Linked DNA regions of Kaistia algarum. The protein of the gene in region 1 interacts with the protein of each later gene in a pairwise test. Links are inferred from orthologs where the notes say so. Each region holds a gene or a part of one and is shown in the gene's direction. Other genes may lie near its edges.

Region 1 (7,554 bases):
ACGAGACGCTCGTCAACGCGCTGTCGATGATGAGCCCCTATGGTCCGGCGGAGAAGCAGGCCTTGCTCGAGGCGGCAGACCTTCGCTCGCGCGCCGAGACGCTGATCGCGCTCACGGAAATCTCGCTCGCGCGTCGCGGCGATGCATCGCAGCTGTTGCAATAGGATGGCCGCGCCCGAGCGTCCGGCGAGCCGGATCGACCCCAAGCTTCTCGAAATGCTGGTCTGCCCTCTGACCAAGACGTCGCTCGACTATGATTTCGAGCGGCAGGAACTGGTCAGCCGCGCAGCGCGGCTCGCCTATCCAATCCGCGACGGCATCCCGATCATGCTGCCCGACGAGGCCCGGCCGATCGAAGATATCTGATCAGACCGCTTCGCCGCGCAGCAGCTTTGGCCCGCTGGCGGCATTGGAGGCGGTGTCGATGAAGCGCCGCTTCAAGCGCGGCAGGCGATCGACGAGGCCGAGCCCGATATCGCGGGCGATCCGCAGCGCCGGGTTGTCGTTCGAGAACAGCCGGTTCAGCCCGTCGGTCACCATTCCCATTTGCACCGTGTCGAAGCGCCGCCAGCGCTCATAGCGCTCCAGAGTCTCGATCATGCCCGGATCGAGGCCGAGGCGGGCGGCGTCGATCACGGTCTCGGCGAGCGCCGCCGCATCCTTGAAGCCGAGATTGAGGCCCTGGCCCGCGATCGGATGGATCGCATGGGCCGAATCGCCGCAAAGCGCGAAGCGCGGGGCGATGAAGCGGCGCGCGACGCGAAGCCCGAGCGGGAAGGCGCGCGGTTTGCCCTTGAGGCTGAGTGCGCCGAGATGATGGCCGAAGCGTCGTTCCAATTCGAACTGGAGCGTGAACTCGTCAGCGCGGAGCAGGCGTTCGGCTGCCTCGGTCGTCTCCGTCCAGACCAGCGAAGAGTGGTTGCCCGGCAGGGGCAGGACGGCGAAGGGTCCTGCCGGCAGGAAATGCTCCTCGGCGCGGCCCCCATGCGGACGCTCATGCTGGACCGTCGCCACGATGCCCGACTGGCCGTAATCCCAGCCGACCGTACGGACGCCGGCGAGATCGCGAAGCCGCGATTTTGCCCCGTCCGCCGCGACGAGCAGGCGGGCCTTGATCGCCTCGCCGCTGGCGAGCGTCACCACCATCGCCGAGGGCGTCGCCACGAAATCGGCGACGGAGCCTTCGATCCGGACGACGCCGCAGCGATCCGCCGCCTCCAGGAGATGGCCGACCAGCGCGGCATTCGGCACCATATGGGCGAGCGGGCCGTCCGGCGCGCCGTCGGCGGCGAAAGTGAGAAAGACGGGGCGGACGGAATCGCGGGTGCGGCTGTCCGTCACTACCATTTCGGTGATCGGCTCGGCTTCGTCCGCGAGGCGCTCCCAGATGCCGAGCGCTTCCAGCATGTGACGCGCGGACGCGGCGATCGCCGAGGCGCGGCTGTCGCGGGTTCCGGCGCCCAGCGGTGCCGGATCGACCACGGCGACGGCCATCGAAGGTTCGCCCTTACGCAGCGCCAGCGCCAGCGAGAGGCCGACATAGCCGCCGCCGGCGATGACGACGTCGAAGCGCCGCGGTGCGCCCGACGGTTCGTGGGTCTCCTTGGTCATGACGGCATTCCTTGCATCGAGTCGGCTGCCGCGGTCCCGATGGCAGGCGCGAACTGGCCCATTGACTTGACCGGTGCGCCGCCGCATCTGGAGGCGCGGCCGGCCGCCGCTTCCTTTCCGCCGGGCTCCACCGTGACCGACGATCTCCTTTCCATACTGGATCTCGATCCCGTCGACGACAACCGGTTCCGCGGTCGCAGCTTCGATCCGGGCTGGCAGCGCATTTTCGGCGGCCAGGTGCTGGGCCAGGCTCTGATGGCCGCGTCGCGTACCGTAACGGATCGAGCCTGCCATTCGCTGCATGGCTATTTCCTGCGTCTCGGCGACCCGGAGGCCGATATCATCTATGCGGTCGAACGGATCCGCGACGGAGGATCCTTCTCAACACGGCGCGTGCTGGCCGAGCAGCATGGCCAGGTGATCTTCTCGATGGCCGCGTCCTTTCATGCCGAGGAGGAAGGGCTCGAGCACCAGACGTCGATGCCGATGGTGCCGGCACCGGATGCTCTGCCATCCGAGGCGGAGTTCCTCGACGTGCTGCTGCGCGAGGCGCCGAGGACGGCGCATAAGTTCTGGCGACGGCCCCGACCGATCGAGATCCGTCCGGTGGATATCGGCGCCTATATGCGACGGGATGGCTCTGCGTCGGCGCAGGCGGTCTGGATGCGGCCGCGTGTCGAGCTTGGAAGCGATGTCGGGCTTGTGCGGTCCGTCCTCGCCTATGCCTCCGACCTGACCTTGCTCGACACGACGCTGATCGCGCAGGGGCGCTGGGTGTTCGATCCGACGCTGCAGGTGGCCAGCCTCGATCACGCCATGTGGTTTCACCGGCCGTTCCGCTTCGACGACTGGGTGCTCTATGTCAGCGACAGTCCGTCTGCCCATGGCTCGCGCGGTTTCAATCGCGGCAGCCTCTACGAGCGCGGCGGAGCGCTGATCGCTTCCGTCGCGCAGGAAGGCCTCGTGAGGAGCGTCCAGGCGTCCCCTGCTCGCGATTGAGGCGATGCCTAGATATTAGGCGTGTTCGGGGTGTTTTTTTGATCATTTTCTGGTCATCTGCATATTGTATGCACGAGCATCATGGCCAGATCGCTCGTCTGCTGTGGCGATGCAGCCAATAATTGCGCGAAAACACGCCGTGCTGAAATGTCAGGCCCCATCTGGCACGGACTTTGTTAGACGCTAGCCAGCGAAAGGCTTTACGCGCAGCGGGGGCATTTCCGGTCGACCAATCGACGACGGTGCAGAAGTGCCGGAAATAGACGGGAAGATGACATGAAAATCGTTATGGCGATCATCAAGCCATTCAAGCTCGACGAGGTACGCGACGCCCTCACCGCCATTGGCGTGCAGGGACTGACCGTGACGGAAGTGAAGGGGTATGGCCGCCAGAAGGGCCATACCGAGATCTATCGTGGCGCCGAATATGCCGTGAGCTTTCTGCCGAAGCTCAAGGTCGAGATCGCCGTGCCTTCCGGCTCTGTCGATCAGGTCGTGGAAGCGATCAGCGGTGCCGCCAAGACCGGCCAGATCGGCGATGGAAAAATCTTCGTCTATTCGATCGAACAGGCGGTCCGCATCCGCACGGGCGAGACCGATTCCGACGCTCTTTGACGGAGGCAGCGGTTCGTTTCCGCATCGATAGAGATGGTAAGTTGCACAATGTTTGATCGTATCGCCGACTACGCGGCCAACATACGCGAGAAGGGGCTCGGCCTTCCGGGCGCTGGCAGCCGACCGGACGGTCGGACCGAGAGGAGAGGTTCCATGAAGTTCAGAAATGCCCCTTATGCACTGCTCGGCGCGGCAGGTTCGCTGCTGACGCTGACGGCCATGGCCTATGGCCAGGACGCAACACCCGCGGCCGACGCTGCAGCCGCCGCAGCTCCGGCCGTCGCGGCCGCGCCGGTGTTGAACTCCGGCGACACCGCCTGGATGCTGATCTCCTCGGTCCTCGTGCTGATGATGATCGTCCCGGGCCTTGCCCTGTTCTATGGCGGTCTCGTCCGCACCAAGAACATGCTGTCCGTGCTGATGCAGTGCCTGCTGATCGCTTCGATCGTCATGGTCATCTGGGTCTTCTACGGCTACAGCCTCGCCTTCACCGATGGCGGCGGCTTCATCGGCGGCCTGTCCAAGGCCTTCCTGGCGGGCATCACGCCCGACACGCTTTCCGGCACTATTCCGGAATATGTCTTCGTCGTCTTCCAGATGACCTTCGCGGCGATCACCCCGGCGCTCATCGTTGGCGCCTTCGCCGAGCGCATGAAGTTCTCGGCGGTGGTGCTGTTCATGATCCTCTGGGTCACGTTCATCTACCTCCCGGTCGCCCATAGCGTCTGGCAGTCGACCGGCTGGCTGTTCCAGCTCGGCGCCCTCGACTTCGCCGGTGGTACCGTCGTCCACATCAATGCCGGTATTGCGGGCCTCGTCGGCTGTATCCTGGTCGGTAAGCGCATGGGCCTCGGCAAGGATCTGATGCCGCCCCATTCGCTGACCAATTCGATGATCGGCGCCTCCCTGCTGTGGGTCGGCTGGTTCGGCTTCAACGCCGGTTCGGCTCTCTCCGCCGGCTCGGTCGCGGGTCTGGCCACCATCAACACTTTCGTCGCGACCGCCGGTGCGGCGATCGGCTGGGTGTTCATCGAATGGGTCGTCCGCGGCAAGCCGTCCATGCTGGGCGCGATCTCGGGCGTTGTTGCCGGCCTCGTGGCCGTCACGCCGGCTGCCGGCTTCGCCGGTCCGGTCGGCGCCATCTGCCTCGGCTTCGTCGCCTCGATCGTCTGCTTCTTCTTCGTCACCACGGTGAAGAACGCGTTCGGCTATGACGACAGCCTCGACGTCTTCGGCGTCCACGGCATTGGCGGCATCGTCGGCGCCATCGCCACCGGCATTCTGGTCAGCCCGTCGCTCGGCGGTACCGGCATCAAGGACTATGCGATGGGCCATCAGGTCTGGGTGCAGATCCAGGCCGTCTTGTTCACGATCGTCTGGTCCGGCATTGGTTCGGCGATCCTCTACAAGATCGTCGATGTCATCGTCGGCCTCCGCGTGCGCCCCGAAGTCGAGAGCGAAGGCCTCGATATCCAGGAGCATGGCGAGCGCGCCTACCACAGCTGATCGCGAAACGGGGCGCCTCGCGTGCCCCGTCCTCCCAAGCGCGAAAACTGGCCCCGGCTTCCCGCCGGGGCTTTTTCATTTTGGGAGGCTATTCGCCGGGCCCGGAGCTGCCAACCGCCCTTGCCGGACATCGATGGTTAAAGGGGGCTTAACCAAGGGCGGCTAGAGTCGGCGCCTGGAGTTCACCGACGAGGATCGGCATGGCCGGCACCACGAGCGCCGTAAGGCTCGTTTCGCCCTTCGCCCGCTTGAACGACCGCTTGGCGGGCATCCCGCCCGGGCGGCCGCCGATCCTGCTCGGCCTCGGCGAGCCGCAGCATGCGATCCCCGATTTCGTCGGGCCGACCATCGCGGCGCATCTCAGCGAATTCGGCCAGTACCCAGCCATTCGCGGTACCGATGCGTTTCGCCGCACCATCGCCGACTGGCTCGGTCATCGCTATAGCCTCGTTCACGCTATCGACCCGGAACGGATGGTGCTGCCGCTCAACGGCTCGCGTGAGGGGCTGTTCTTCGCGGCGCTTGGCGCGCGCGAACGCACCCGCCGGATCGAACGCCCGATCGTGCTGCTGCCGAACCCGTTCTACCAAGCCTATGCGGCCGGCGCGGAAGCCGCGGGCGCGGAGATCGTCCTGGTGGAGCCGGATGGCGAGCGGACATTGCCCGATCTGGCCACGCTCGGCGAAGACATATTGGCGCGCACCGTCGCGATCTATGTCGCTTCGCCCTCCAACCCGCAGGGCAGCGTCGCGACGCTCGGCGAATGGAAGCGACTGATCGGGACGGCGCGGCAGTACGACATCATGATCTTGGCTGACGAATGCTATTCGGAGATCTACCGGACGGCGCCGCCGCCCGGCGTGCTCGAGGCGGCCGATTCGCTGGGCGATGGCTATGGCAACGTCCTCACGTTCCACTCGCTCTCCAAGCGTTCCAATCTGCCGGGGCTGCGCTGCGGCTTCGCGGCGGGGGATCCGGGCTTCATCGCCGGCTGGACGCGGCTGCGCAACATGGCGGCGCCACAGGTGCCCGGCCCGCTGCAGGCGGTGGCGGTTGCGGCCTATTCCGACGAGAGCCATGTCGCGGCGAACCGCGCGCTCTACAACGAGAAATTCGCGCTGGCCGAGGCAATCCTCGGCGATAGGCTCGGCGGGGGCGTGCCGCAGGGCGGGTTCTTTCTCTGGCTGCCCGTTCCGGATGGCGAAGCGGCTGCCGTCCGGCTCTGGCAGGAGGGCGGGGTGCGGACGATACCGGGCGGATATCTGTGCCTGCCGGATTCCGAGGGCCACAATCCCGGCGTCGGATACCTGCGCATCGCCATGGTTCAGGACCTCGACGTCACCCGCGAGGCACTGACACGCATGGCAGATATTTTCGACCGATCGTGAAGGACAGGATGTGACGATGCGCTCGATCCGTTCCGAAGCCCTGGCCCTCGACTCCGACGATGACGGGCTGCGCCGTTTCGTGCAGCGGCATCTCGGCCTTGCAATCGGTATCGCCCTCATCGGCGGGACGGCGGCGGTCGCGGTGGCGCTCGCCACCTGGGCGGTCGACGATCCGTCGCTCTCCTATGCGACGTCCAAGCCGGCGGCCAATGCGCTCGGCTTTCCAGGGTCGATCCTCGCCGATCTGCTGATGCAGTTCTTTGGCATCGGCGCGGTCCTCCTGCTGCTTCCGGCCGTGATCTGGGGCTGGCGGGCGCTGTTCGGCGGCATCCGCCGCTTTCGCGGCGTGATGGCGGCGAGCTGGCTGGGGGCGGCCGTTCTGGGCGCCGGAGCATTGGCCTTCCTGCCAGTGACCGCACATTGGCCATTGCCGACCGGCCTCGGCGGCGTCCTCGGCGATCTGGTCGCTCGGCTGCCGGCGTCGATCTTCATCGGCGCCGACAGCACGACGGCGAGGCTGGCGACGCAGGGGATCTATGCCGCGCTGACCGCTCTCCTCCTCGTTCATGCCTTCGGGCTGCTGCCGGCCCGCAAAACTGTGGCCGAGCCGAAGCGTGCGGCCCTGCGGAACGCGGCCAAACCGGCGCCGAAGCGCGTCGTTCCGGCGGATGACGAGACCGAGGACGATGAGGAGGACGAGGGCGGCGGGTTCCTAGCGGTGCCGCTCGGACAGCTTGCCCATTGGGGCTATTCGCTGCGCGCCGGCACGCGCCGTCTCTTTCGGCGTCGGCCGGCCGAAACGCGCTCGCTGACGGTCGCATCCGGCAGGGCGGAACGGATGGAGCCGCAATTCGGCGTCGGCGCCGTCAGCCCGCGCCCTGCACTCGAAGACGAGGACGATTTCGACGCGGACGACGATGGCCTCGATGCCGTGCCCGCGCGGGGACCCGCGACCACCACGCCGCGCGTCACCCCGCCGGCGTCCCGCCCGAAGCCCGGCAAGCGCCTGGCCCAGGAAGCGCAACCCTCCTTGCTGCGAGCCGAGAAATTCGAGCTTCCGGCCTTGCAGTTTCTCACCGAGCCCAAGGCGATCGATCCGCGCTCGCGCATCAATCTCGATGCGCTCGAGCAGAATGCGCGTGTGCTCGAAGGCGTTCTCGATGATTTCGGCATCCGGGGCGAAATCGTCAATGTCCGGCCCGGCCCGGTCGTGACGCTCTACGAGCTGGAGCCGGCACCTGGCATCAAATCGTCGCGCGTCATCGGCCTCTCCGACGACATCGCCCGCTCGATGAGCGCTATCGCGGCGCGCGTCGCCGTCATACCCGGCAAGAATGCGATCGGCATCGAACTGCCCAACGCCAAGCGCGAGATGGTGTATCTGCGCGAAATGCTGGCAGCGGAGGATTTCGAAAAGTCGAAGGCGCGTCTGCCG
Region 2 (7,098 bases), 250 kb from region 1 along the record:
GGCGAGGGCGCGCGACGTGCTCTCGCGGCTGGAGGAGACGGATCGCCAGTCGCCATCGGCGACATTGATCGACGACCTGCCGCTCTTCGCCGCGGCGCTGTCGCGCGCCGTTCCCGAGCGGCCGGTCGTGACCGATCCGATGGCCGAGGAACTCGACCGGATCCTGCCGGACGACCTGACGCCGCGCGAGGCGCTGGAGGCGCTCTACAGGCTCAAGGCGCTACGCACCGAAGCGAAGGCGTCGTCGAAACGCGCTTGAGGTGGTTTATCCCCGCGAACCGGTCTAGGTTCCGAAAAATTCTCTTCTCTGGATGTCGCAGAACCCGATGATCCGATCCGACTCCGCGCTTGTCGACCGCGATGAACTCGCTGCCGAACTCGAGACGATCGCCACCCATTCGGAAAAATCACAGGTCCGCGCGGCCGCGCTGTCGCGGCTCAAGGACGTGATGAAGAAAGGCCGGGCGCGCGCCGAGCAAGATCTGCTGGCAGGCGGGCGCGGCAGCGTATGCGCGCGGCGACTTTCCGATCTCGTCGACGAAGTCATCGGCGCGATCTTTCAACTGGCGATCCGTCACGTCTATCCGGCGCAGAACCCTTCCTCGGCCGAGCGCATGGCGCTCGTCGCCGTGGGCGGCTATGGCCGCGGCATGCTGGCGCCGGGCTCCGACATCGATCTCCTGTTCCTGCTGCCCTACAAGCAGACACCCTGGGGCGAGAGCGTCGTCGAGTTCGTCCTCTACATGCTCTGGGACCTCGGCCTGAAGGTCGGCCATGCGACCCGCAACGTCGACGAGTGCATACGCCTCTCCGGCGGCGACATGACGATCCGGACGGCGATCCTCGAAGCCCGTTTTCTCTGGGGCGACGAAAAGCTGTTCGGTGAGCTTACCCTCCGTTTCGACGAGCAGGTGGTGCGGAACACCGGCCCGGCGTTCATCGCGGCCAAGCTTGCCGAGCGCGACGAACGTCACCGCCGCCAGGGTGCCTCGCGCTATGTCGTTGAGCCGAACGTGAAGGAGGGCAAGGGGGGCCTTCGCGACCTCCATACGCTGTTCTGGATCGCCAAATATTTCTACCGCGTGCGGTCCGGTGACGCGCTGGTCGAGGCCGGCGTCTTCTCTCGTTCCGAGTTGGCGCTCTTCCGCAAGTCGGAGGACTTTCTCTGGTCGGTGCGCTGCCACCTCCACTTTCTCACGGGCCGGGCCGAGGAACGGCTCTCCTTCGACCTTCAGCGCGAAATGGCGGTACGCCTCGGCTACACGTCCCATCCAGGGATGAAGGACGTCGAGCGCTTCATGAAGCACTATTTCCTCGTCGCGAAGGATGTCGGCGATCTGACGCTGATCTTCTGTTCGGCGCTGGAGGAAGAACACGCCAAGACGACGCCGAGGCTCAATCGCTTCTTCGGCATCGCGCCGCGCCGGAAGCTGAAGAAGATCCCCGGCACCACCGATTTCGTCGTCGAGCATGATCGCATCAACATGGCGGCCGCCAATGTCTTCGAGCGCGATCCGGCCAATCTGATCCGTCTCTTTCACCTGGCCGACAAGCACAACCTCGCCTTCCATCCCGATCTGATGAAGGCGGCGACCCGCTCGCTGAAGCTCATCGACGGAGAGATGCGCGAGGATCCTGTCGCGAACCGGCTTTTTCTGGAAGTCCTCTCCTCAAGAAGCCAGCCGGAGATCGTTCTTCGACGGATGAACGAGGCCGGCGTACTCGGCCGTTTCCTTCCCGATTTCGGCAAAATCGTCGCGATGATGCAGTTCAACATGTATCATCACTATACGGTCGACGAACATCTGATCCGTTCGATCGGCATCCTTTCGTCGATCGAGCGCGGCGAGCATGCGCAGGATCATCCGCTAGCTAGCAGCCTGATCCCGAATATCCAGGACCGCGTCGTGCTCTATGTGGCGATGCTCCTGCACGATGTCGCCAAGGGGCGGCCGGAGGATCATTCGATCGCCGGCGCGCGGGTCGCCCGCAAGCTCGGCCCGCGGCTTGGGTTGTCGCCCGCGCAGACCGAGACGGTGGCCTGGCTCATCGAGAACCACCTCCTGATGAGCATGACGGCGCAGTCGCGCGACCTTGGCGACCGCAAGACCATCCAGGATTTCGCGGCCGTCGTGCAGAGCCTGGAGCGGTTGAAGCTCCTGCTGATCCTGACGATCGCCGATATCTCCGCCGTCGGTCCTGGCGTCTGGAATGCCTGGAAGGGCCAGTTGCTGCGCACGCTCTACTACGAGACCGAGCCCTTGCTGACCGGCGGCCACAGCCAAATTTCGCGCGACAAGCGCGTCGCCGCGGCGCGGGCCGAGCTGGGCCATGCGCTGTCGGGGTGGTCGGCTCCCGATCGCGAGGCCTATCTGGAGCGGCACTACCCGGCCTATTGGATGCGCGTCGACCTGCCGCGCAAGATCGCCCATGCCGAAATGATCCGCGAGGCCGACGCGGCGGGCAAGACGCTCGCCACCGCCGTTTCCATGCGCCCCTTCGAGGGCGTCACCGAGATCACCATCTTCGCGCCAGACCATCCTCGCCTATTGTCGCTGATCGCGGGCGCCTGCACGGCCGCAGGCAGCAACATTGTCGATGCGCAGATCTTCACCACCACCGATGGCCGCGCCCTCGACACCATCGTCCTGCAGCGCGAGTTCGATTCGGACGAGGAGGAAGAGCGGCGGGGCTGGAAAGTCGGTGCTCTGATCGAGGACGCGCTGTCCGGGACCGTGGCGCTGCCCGAGGCGATCGCCCGCAAGGCCAAGCCGCGCGCCAAGATCAAGGCCTTCACGGTCAAGACCGAGATCCTGTTCGACAATTCCTGGTCCAACCAGTTCACCGTCATCGAAGCCTCGGGCATCGATCGGCCCGGCCTGCTCTACGACCTGACGCGTTCGATCTCGGACCTCAATCTCAACATCGCCTCCGCCCATGTGGCGACCTTCGGCGAGCGGGCCGTCGACGTCTTCTACGTCACCGACCTGATGGCGCGGAAGGTCACCAACGCCGCCCGCGAGGCGAATATCCGCCGCCGGCTGCAGCAGGTCTTCGAGGGCGATATCGCTGCCGATAAGTCATCCGCCCGCCGGACGGGATAACGGGCGGTGTCGCTCGCGCGCAATTTTGCGACGGTCGCGAGCTCCACGATGTCGAGCCGACTGCTCGGATTCGTGCGCGACATGTTCATGGCGGCGGCGCTTGGTACGGGGCCGGTCGCCGACGCTTTTCTCGTCGCCTTCCGCCTGCCCAATCTCTTTCGCCGCCTCTTTGCGGAAGGCGCGTTCTCCGCGGCCTTCATCCCGCTCTTCGCCCGCCGTCTGGAAGAGAGCGGCGACGAGGCGGCGCATCGATTTGCCGGCGAAGTATTATCGGCCTTCGCGCTGCTCCTCGTGATCGTCACGATCGTGGGCGAGATTTTCATGTCGCCGATCATCGGAGTTCTGGCACCGGGCTTTGCAGCCGACCCGGAGAAATTCGCGCTCGCCATCCTGCTGACGCGGATCGCGCTGCCCTATCTGGCGCTGATTTCGCTGCTCGCGCTCTATAGCGGCGTGCTGAATGCCCATGGGCGCTTTCTCGCCGCCGCCATGGCGCCGGCGCTGCTCAATGTGGTCCTGGTCGGCGCGCTGGCCTATGTGATCGTGACCGGGCGGCAGGATACGGAGCAAGCCGGTATCCTGCTGGCGGTGGCAACCCTGGTCGGCGGCCTCGCCCAGCTTCTCATGGTCGTTGTCGCGACCCGCCGGGCAGGGATCGACCTGCCCTTGCTTCGCCCGCGCCTGACTGCCGGGGTGCGGCGCCTGACGGCGCTCGCCGTCCCGGGTCTGATCGGTGGTGGCGTCACGCAGATCAACATCGTGATCGGCACGATGATCGCTTCCTTCGCTCCCGGCGCCATCGCGGTACTGGGCTATGCCGATCGCCTCTACCAGCTGCCACTCGGCATTGTCGGCGCCACCATCGCCGTCGTCGTGCTGCCCGATCTGTCGCGCCAGCTTCGTGCCGGTCGCGCCGATCTCGCCGCGGCGCTGCAGAACCGCAGCGTCGAATTCTCGATGGCGCTGACGCTTCCGGCGGCGGCGGGACTGTTCGCTCTGGCCGAGCCGATCGTCCGCATCATCTATGAGCGCGGCGCCTTCGATGCTGCCGATACGCTCGTCACGGCGCGAACGCTGATGGGCTTTGCGCTCGGCCTGCCGGCCTTCGTCCTGATCAAGGCGCTGTCGCCGGCCTATTTCGCCCGCGAGGACACGAAGACGCCGATGTGGTTCGCTGCCATCGCGGTGGCAATCAACGTCGCGGGCTCGCTGGCGCTGTTCCCCGTGTTGTCGGAAGTCGGCATCGCCCTCGCGACGTCACTCTCGGCCTGGGTGAATGCCGGCCTTTTGGGCGGATTGCTGCTTGTCCGTGGTCATTGGCAGCCGGACGCTCGGCTCCGCCGCTCGGCTCTCCTGCTCATCGTGGCCACGGCCGCCATGACCCTTGTTGCCCGGTCCGCCGCCGCGCTCGCCGAGCCGTTGCTTCGGACGCATGGCGGGCTCATTGCCGCGTTGACGTTGGCGGCGATCTGCCTCGGCGCCGCCGTGCTCTACGCGATGCTCTGCCAGTTTGCGCGCATCGTCGACTTTTCCGAGCTGATCCGCGTTCTGCGCGCGCGGCAAGGCTGAGCGGCGCTTGCGCGAGGCCTTTCGCCGCGCGATAAGGCGGCCGATCAACGGGGTTTCCTCATGACCGAATTCCAGCCGCGCGTCTTTTCCGGCGTCCAGCCGACCGGCAATCTGCATCTTGGTAATTATCTCGGCGCGATCGTCAATTTCGTCGCGCTGCAGGAGAGCCACGATTGCATCTATTGCGTCGTCGACATGCACGCGATCACGGTCTGGCAGGATCCCGCCGAGCTGTCGCGCCAGATCCGCGAGGTCACGGCCGCCTTCGTCGCGGCCGGTATCGATCCTGTGAAGCACATCGTCTTCAACCAGAGTCAGGTCTCGGTTCATGCCGAGCTCGCCTGGGTATTCAACTGTGTTGCCCGCATCGGCTGGATGAACCGGATGACGCAGTTCAAGGACAAGGCCGGCAAGGACAAGGAAAACGCCTCGCTCGGGCTCCTGGCCTATCCGAGCCTGATGGCGGCCGACATTCTCGCCTATAAGGCGACGCATGTTCCGGTCGGCGAGGACCAGAAGCAGCATCTCGAGCTGACGCGCGACATCGCGCAGAAGTTCAACAACGACTATGCCGGCTCGATCGCCGCGCATGGCTATGGTGATGCCTATTTCCCGATCACCGAGCCGCTGATCACCGGTCCGGCGACGCGGATCATGAGCCTGCGTGACGGCACTAAGAAGATGTCGAAATCCGATCCGTCGGATTATTCGCGCATCAACCTGACCGACGACGCCGACGGCATCGCCCAGAAGATCCGCAAGGCCAAGACCGATGCCGACGCGCTGCCGAGCGAGGTCGAAGGCCTCAAGGGACGTCCGGAGGCGGATAATCTCGTCGGCATCTACGCGGCGTTGTCGGGCCTTGCGAAGCCGGATGTGCTGAGCCAGTTCGGCGGCCAGCCATTCTCCGCCTTCAAGCCGGCCCTGGCCGATCTGGCCGTGGAGAAGCTGGGCCCGGTCGGCGGCGAGATGCGCCGGCTGATGGGCGACCCTGGCCATATCGACCAGATTCTCGCCAATGGCGCCGCCCGTGCCGAGGCGATAGCCCGGCCGATCATGGACGGCGTCAAGGATATCGTCGGCTTCATCCGCCGCAACTGATCCCTCGCCCTCGCCTTGCGGGGGTGACCGGCGAGTGGCAGCATAGAGCGATGCTGAAGCGCAGAAGCACCGAGGCCGGACACCGGCGCAAGTTCCTGGCCGTAATCGACGACAGCCCCGAATGTTCGCGCGCGGTCGTCTATGCCGCCCGAAGGGCCGAGCGAACCAGCGGTGCCCTGGCCTTGCTTTATGTGATCGAACCGCCCGGCTTCCACGATTGGATCGGCGTCGAGAACATCATGCGTGCCGAGGCGTCGGAGGAGGCGGAAAAGGCACTGGCCCGCTTCGCCGATCTCGCACGGCGCCATTCTTCCGTCGAGCCGGAGCTGGTGATCCGCGAGGGCGCGCGGGCCGAGCAGGTCAATCACCTCATCGCCGAGGACGAGGACATCGCGATCCTGGTGCTGGCCGCCGGCATCGACAAGGAAGGGCCAGGCCCGCTCGTCACCGCGATCGCCGGGCGCCTTGCGGGCACCTTTCCGGTGCCGATCACCATCGTTCCGGGTGCCCTGACGGACGAGGAAATCGCCGCCATCGCCTGACAGCGGACGCAAAAAAAGGGCGCCCGAAGGCGCCCTTTCCGTTTTCCGATCGGCTCGGGTGACTACATCTTCTTCGCCTTGGCTTCGTCCTTCTTTGACGATGCCGGATCTTGGACGATCTCGAAGGTGATGTTGCGGCCATGCTGGCGGGTATAGAACACGCGCCAGCCATTTTCGAACGGTGTCGGGACAGCGGTGCCGATCAGGCCTTCGACTGTCGGATTGCCGTCGGAGACGTGAATGCCGGTGATCTCGTTGTCACCGTCATTCTGGAAGCCCTCGGCCGAGGTGAGCGCCTCGTCGATCGTCGCCATGTCGTCGCGGCCCTGGCTCAGGAAGCGAACCGGATCCGGCGTGCTCGCCTTCGCATAATCAGCCGTCACGTCGACGATATAGCCGGAGTCGAAGGCGTTGCGCTGCATGTGCAGCTTGTCGCCGGCATCCTCGACGACGAGCAGCTGCGTGTCGTTGAGGAAAGAGAGATTGTCGAAGCCCGTGCGGGTCGCATCGCCGCGATAGACGAGCGCGACCGTCGCCCTGTCGGGGTTCTTCTTCGACTGGGCGATCTTGAACACGCCGCCGAACCCGCCGAAATCAACGCCGGCCTCGGTCTTGGCGTTGGTGTCGCCGGTTGCCGTGAAATAGAACTCCTTGAAGCTCGTTCCCGGACGGAACTGGCCGTTTTCGGGGCGCTTGAACGGCGTGCCGCCCGCCTTCTTGGCGAGATCGTTGGCGTCGAAGGCCTCGGCCGGATGCTCGTCGCTGTCGCGGATCGTGACCCA

The links. The genes of interacting proteins can lie anywhere in the genome.
Region 2: the proteins of OSH05_RS10910 (region 1) and OSH05_RS09760 interact in binary tests that used the Escherichia coli proteins (3 or more experiments, as listed by UniProt). The link is inferred for Kaistia algarum from one-to-one orthologs.

Annotation. Positions count from the first base shown.
Region 1 is NZ_JAPKNJ010000001.1:2,260,842-2,268,395, forward strand. Bases 1,827-4,555 are described here. They hold OSH05_RS10910 (P-II family nitrogen regulator), read left to right. Parts: upstream 1,827-2,886; coding sequence 2,887-3,225; downstream 3,226-4,555. Other genes in these bases: OSH05_RS10905 (acyl-CoA thioesterase), read left to right, coding at 1,827-2,610; OSH05_RS10915 (ammonium transporter), read left to right, coding at 3,379-4,555. Also shown: OSH05_RS10890 (LON peptidase substrate-binding domain-containing protein), read left to right, coding at 1-164; OSH05_RS10895 (Trm112 family protein), read left to right, coding at 166-366; OSH05_RS10900 (ubiquinone biosynthesis hydroxylase), read right to left, coding at 367-1,611; more of OSH05_RS10905, read left to right, coding at 1,678-1,826; more of OSH05_RS10915, read left to right, coding at 4,556-4,731; OSH05_RS10920 (aminotransferase class I/II-fold pyridoxal phosphate-dependent enzyme), read left to right, coding at 4,932-6,119; OSH05_RS10925 (FtsK/SpoIIIE family DNA translocase), read left to right, coding at 6,136-7,554. UniProt on the Escherichia coli protein: Involved in the regulation of nitrogen metabolism. Regulates the activity of its targets by protein-protein interaction in response to the nitrogen status of the cell.
Region 2 is NZ_JAPKNJ010000001.1:2,008,955-2,016,052, reverse strand. What follows is about bases 1-3,304. They hold OSH05_RS09760 ([protein-PII] uridylyltransferase), read left to right. Parts: upstream 1-326; coding sequence 327-3,104; downstream 3,105-3,304. Other genes in these bases: murJ (murein biosynthesis integral membrane protein MurJ), read left to right, coding at 3,111-3,304; mutS (DNA mismatch repair protein MutS), read left to right, coding at 1-259. In the rest of the region: more of murJ, read left to right, coding at 3,305-4,673; trpS (tryptophan--tRNA ligase), read left to right, coding at 4,734-5,774; OSH05_RS09745 (universal stress protein), read left to right, coding at 5,825-6,316; OSH05_RS09740 (alkaline phosphatase PhoX), read right to left, coding at 6,379-7,098.